Regions from separate parts of the Cupriavidus sp. H19C3 genome, predicted to be linked through region 2. Evidence: predicted binding sites of a transcription regulator. Region 2 holds the regulator's gene; the other holds the start of a gene.
What was found. Region 2 encodes LexA, which represses DNA repair genes until DNA is damaged. Its sites were predicted from a motif close to ACTGTATNNNNATACAGT; they were not measured.
Positions count from the first base shown of each region.

Region 1: the regulator LexA is predicted to act here: its motif matches at 1,319-1,336, upstream of recA (recombinase RecA).

Region 1 covers NZ_CP184985.1:3,807,174-3,810,043, forward strand. The annotation lists gene DFLDMN_RS17620 (sensor histidine kinase N-terminal domain-containing protein) at 1-543, opposite strand, end outside; gene DFLDMN_RS17625 (response regulator) at 564-1,253, opposite strand; gene recA (recombinase RecA) at 1,583-2,650, shown strand; gene recX (recombination regulator RecX) at 2,689-2,870, shown strand, end outside.
Region 2 covers NZ_CP184985.1:514,725-517,594, reverse strand. The annotation lists gene DFLDMN_RS02380 (asparaginase) at 1-757, opposite strand, end outside; gene lexA (transcriptional repressor LexA) at 1,116-1,772, shown strand; gene DFLDMN_RS02370 (hypothetical protein) at 1,924-2,097, shown strand; gene DFLDMN_RS02365 (hypothetical protein) at 2,403-2,870, opposite strand, start outside.

The DNA.
Region 1 (2,870 bases), 940 kb from region 2:
TAGCGACACCAGGCCGGCATGGGCCTGGTCGTCCTCGGGCGGCAGCGGCAGGTCGTGATCGCCGGCCACATACTCGCCGCGCTTGCCGACCACCTGGTAGTAGATGTTGTCGGTCTCGTCGGCGCGCAGGATCTCGCGCGCGGAGAGCGGCAACTGCAGCGTGACGCGGCCGTTGACCTCGCGTACCTGCTGCGACAGCACGATCGCGCTGGCCTCGAGCGAGCGGTCGAACGGGCCGTTGGCGATCGACTTGGCCACCAGGTAGGTGACGGCGATGCTCATCGGCCAGAGCAGCAGCAGCGGGGCGAGCATCCAGTCGAGGATTTCGCCGAACAGCGAGCGTGGCGCCGGATGAGCGGCGCTTTCCTCGAGGTGGGGCAGCGCGTCGGCCAGCGCTTCGTCGGTGACGGCGGGCTCGGCCGGCGGCGTGCCGGCCGGCGTGGGTTCCCCCGTGCCGGGCGTACCCGCTGCGGCGGCATCGCCGCGCGTGGCCGAAGGCGAGGGACGGGACAGGCGCCGCCAGGGCAGCCGCAGCAGGCTCATCCCGTGCTCTCTTTCGTGGGTCAGTCGTGCGCGGCCATGGCCGGCTGGAATTTCTCGAGGCAGTAACCGAGCCCGCGCACCGTGGCGATGCGGATGCCGCCCACCTCGATCTTCTTGCGCAGGCGGTGGACGTACACCTCGATGGCATTGTTGCTGACTTCCTCGCCCCATTCGCACAGGTGGTCCACCAGCTGTTCCTTGGAGACCAGCCGGCCGCTGCGGGTGAGCAGGATCTCGAGCAGGCCGATCTCGCGCGCGGAGAGATCGAGCATCTGTTCGTTGAGATAGGCGATGCGGCCGACCTGGTCGAACGCCAGCGGGCCATGGCGCATGAGCGTGGCACCGCCGCCGGCGCCGCGCCTTACCAGCGCGCGCACACGCGCTTCGAGCTCCGACAGCGCGAACGGCTTGGCCATATAGTCGTCGGCACCAAGGTCGAGGCCCTTGACGCGCTCGTCGACGCTGTCGGCTGCCGTCAGGATCAGCACGGGCAGCATGGCGCCGCGCGCGCGCAGCCGCTTGAGCACCTCGAGCCCGGTCATGCGGGGCAGGCCGAGGTCCAGGATCAGCAGGTCGAAATTCTGGGTGGAAAGCGCGGAATCCGCCTCCACGCCATTAGTGACGTGGTCGACGGCATAGCCGGACTGGCGTAGCGAGCGTGTCAGGCCGTCGGCCAGCACGTCGTCATCTTCGGCGATCAGAATCCGCATGGTTGTCTCCACCCTGTTGCCGGCTGCGCCGACCGGGCGGGGCACCGGTGGGGCTTGCCAAGCATACTGTTTTTTTATACAGTACCCGACATTCCGAGCGGGCCGCCTGGGGAAGGTGGCTACGCAGGTGGGCCGGGTCTGGCACCGGAGCGGGGGTTTGAGGAAAAAGCGTTGGAAAACCGATGGGAGACCATTGGAAGCCCATTGGAAGCCCATTGGAAGTCCATTGGAAGAACGTCCGAAAACGTTCTTGCTGCCCCGAAAATCCCGCGAAAACCGGCGCCGCGCCGCATGCGGCCTATTTATACACCATTGACTGAAGGACGACCATGGACGACAAGAAGGCCGGCGCCGGCGTGAGCGCGGAGAAGCAGAAGGCGCTTGCCGCCGCGCTTTCCCAGATCGAGAAGCAGTTCGGCAAGGGCTCGATCATGCGACTCGGGGACGGCGACGTCGAACAGGATATCCAGGTGGTGTCCACCGGCTCGCTGGGTCTGGACGTCGCGCTGGGCGTGGGCGGCCTGCCGCGTGGCCGCGTGGTCGAGATCTACGGTCCGGAATCGTCGGGCAAGACCACCCTGACGCTGCAGGTGGTGGCCGAGATGCAGAAGCTGGGCGGCACCTGCGCGTTTATCGACGCCGAGCACGCGCTGGACGTCAGCTACGCCGGCAAGCTTGGCGTGAGCGTGAACGACCTGCTGATCTCGCAGCCGGACACTGGCGAACAGGCGCTGGAGATCGCCGACGCGCTGGTGCGATCGGGCTCGATCGACCTGATCGTGATCGACTCCGTGGCGGCGCTGGTGCCCAAGGCGGAAATCGAAGGCGAAATGGGCGACTCGCTGCCGGGCCTGCAGGCCCGCCTGATGAGCCAGGCGCTGCGCAAGCTGACCGGCACCATCAAGCGCACCAACTGCCTCGTGATCTTCATCAACCAGATCCGCATGAAGATCGGCGTCATGTTCGGCTCGCCCGAAACCACGACCGGCGGTAACGCGCTGAAGTTCTACGCCTCGGTGCGCCTGGACATTCGCCGGATCGGCTCGATCAAGAAGGGCGACGACGTGATTGGTAACGAGACCAAGGTCAAGGTAGTCAAGAACAAGGTGTCGCCGCCGTTCCGCGAAGCGTTCTTCGACATCCTCTATGGCCAGGGGATTTCCCGCCAGGGCGAGATCATCGACCTCGGCGTGGATGCCAAGATCGTCGAAAAGTCGGGTGCCTGGTATAGCTACAACGGCGAAAAGATTGGCCAGGGCAAGGACAACGCGCGCGAATACCTGCGTGAGAATCCCGATATCGCCAACGAAATCGAAAACAAGGTCCGCGTGGCGCTGGGCGTGGCGCCGCTGAATGCCAGCGCGAAGGCAGCCGCGACCGCGGAAGTCGACGACTGACCTGGCCTGCGTACTGTTGAAGTACCGCTGACGTTCCGATGGCGCTTCGCCCCCCGCTTTCGCTCAAGGCGCGCGCCATCGGATATCTCTCGCGGCGTGAGCATAGCCGCGCCGAACTGGCGCGCAAGCTCGCGCCTCATGCCGAATCTCCCGAAGAAGTCGACACCCTGCTCGATGCCCTCGAGCGCGAGAACTGGCTATCCAATGCCCGATTCGTCGA
Region 2 (2,870 bases):
AGCCGTTGCCGGCGGCCGCCACCACGATGCCGCGCACGCCGGCGGCCACCAGCGCGTCCACCATGCCCCGGCCCGGCTGGGCGTAGCTGGCCACGATCTCGACCGGCGGCCAGTCGTGCGGCACCGGCAGCCGTCGACCGCCGGACAGGGGCTGCCGCAGCACGCGCACATGATCGTCCTGCACAAAGCCGAGCGGCCCGGTGAGCGGCGAGACGAACGCATCCACGGCCGAGGTATGTGCCTTGACGACATCGCGCGCCGCATGGATCTGCTGGTTCAGCACCACCAGTACGCCCTTGCCGCGCGCGGCCGCGTTGCCCGCCACACGCACGGCGTCGAGCAGGTTGAGCGGGCCGTCGGCAGACAGCGAGGTCGACGGCCGCATGGCCGCCGTCAGCACCACCGGCACCGCGCAGGGCTGCGTCAGGTGCAGGAACATCGCCGTCTCTTCGAGCGTATCGGTGCCGTGGGTAATGACGATGCCGTCCACATCGGGCTGGGCGGACCAGTGCGCGATACGTGCCGAGAGCACGCTCCACAGCGCGAACGTCAGGTCCTTGCTGTCGATCTGCGCTACCTGCTCGGCCTCGATCCGCGCCACCGCCGCGAGCGTGGGCACGCCTTGCAGCAACGCGCTCACCGGCACGGTGGCAGCCTGGTACTGGGCGCTGCTGCCCGGGTTGCCGGACGAGCCCGCGATGGTGCCGCCAGTGGCGAGCACGACGATACGAGGCAACTGCGAGAACGGAGCGGACATGGAGGCGGCATGCGGCAAAGCATGCGCAAGCGGTAGATATGGCCGCCGATTGTAGCGGCCCTGCCCCGTGCTCCGGCATTGCGGCTGGCCCCAATGGCGCGGCGCCCCGGCGAGTGCGCGTGCGCATCCGATACACCCGGGCATATCCGCCACACACGCCGCGCAATGGCAACGTCGGGGCGGCCCCGCCTAAGATTGTGCTTGCACTTCACACGATACTGTATAAAATCACAGCATACTGTTTAAACATACAGTGCTGGTCGTGCGTTGCGCCAGATAGCGCGAGTGGTAGCACGGTCCAGAAGACGAAGTAGAACGACCTAGAACAATCGCAGAATCACGGACTGACAGGCGACCCATGGCGACCCTCACACCGCGGCAGCAGCAGATTTTCGACCTCATCCGGAACACCATCCGGAGTACCGGCTTTCCGCCAACCCGCGCGGAAATCGCTGCGGAGTTCGGCTTCTCCTCACCCAACTCGGCGGAGGAGCATCTGCGGGCGCTGGCGCGCAAGGGGGTGATCGAGCTGACGCCCGGCGCTTCGCGCGGCATCCGCCTCAAGGTCACGCGCAGCGATTCCGAGCTACCGGACCAGTTCTCGCTGCCGATGGCAGGGGTGATGCAACTCACGTTACCGCTGGTCGGCCGCGTCGCTGCCGGTAGCCCGATCCTTGCCGCGGAACATATCGACCGGCAATACCACGTCGATGCCACGGTCTTCGACGATCGGCCCGACTACCTGTTACGGGTGCGCGGCCTGAGCATGCGCGACGCCGGCATCCTCGATGGCGACCTGCTCGCCGTCAAGCGCGCCAGCGAGGCGCCGAACGGCAAAATCGTGGTGGCGCGCCTTGGCGAGGATGTCACTGTCAAGCGACTGCAGCGTCGTGGCGGCAACATCGAACTGATCGCCGAGAATCCCGATTATCCGAACATCGTGGTGCAGCCCGGCCGCGAAGAGTTTTCCCTGGAAGGCATAGCAGTTGGACTGATTCGCTCGTCCGGCTTCTGACTTCCGGCATCTGACTTCCAAGGCGGCGCGGTTGCCAGGCTGGCAACGAGGGATGTGCCGTACATTGATCCGCCTTGCATTGCCCCAGCCGCTCCGTTCCTGCTGAACGACGGGCGCGGCCCCTTGCTGTCTCAAATCACGAGGTGTAGCCATGCCGCAAATCAATTCCATCGCCGCCCGCCGTCCCGTCAAGCCGGTGCCGTTCCGGCAAACCAAGGGCGTCCGCGTCTACCAGGGTGCGCAGCGCCGTACGATGGTCGGCAGCATGGCCGCAATCTGCCGCATGCTGGAACTCGACGAATTGCCCGCCAAGCTGGCCGCGTGAAGCAGACGCAAAAGGCTACGCAGCATCAAAGTGCAAGCAGGCCGTTTGTGCGACCCGTGCGTTGTAAAAAATGCAGTTGCAGGCTCACAACGCGTAGTTTGAGACCCCACTTAACTCGCACCTAAATATGATTTAATTCTGTCGGTGCGGCAAATTTGCTGCACTCGTTATCCGCGCCGATGCGCAGAACCGGAACTTGACGCTTCCCCGCCGAGTACCGGTTTTTTTTCGCCTATTTGCCGATGCCAGCACGGCGCGCATCGCTGGCATCCTTGGCAAGGCAATGCGCGCCACTGCCGTCGTGATCAATACATTCCCGTCATATTGCGATGCAGGCGATCGCGCATTTTCCGCATCAGGCGCAGCACCTTGCTCAAGCCAAGCGAGAAGCCGGGATCGTAATAGTGGATCAGCAACGAGCGCCGCTGCCCCGCCTCCACATGCAGATTGGCGTGCTTGAGCGCAAACCCGTTGAAAACGTAGACGTTGCCGGGCTGCACGCCCACGCGCGTACACCGGCCGCGGCGCAGATCGCGTAGCGTTAGCCGCTTGCGCAAGGCAAACGGCAGATTGCGCTGGATGCCATGTCGCAGCTTGCACAGCACGTTGCCGATCGTGGAAATGCGACGCCGTACGCGCGGATACACCACCAGGTCGCCGTTGAAGAACGCGTCCGGCGCAGCCAGTTGGAGCGGAATCAGCAACGTCAGCAGATGCGAGTCGAAGTGCCGGCAATGACCATCGGGATGATTGGCCACGCTGACGCATCGCAA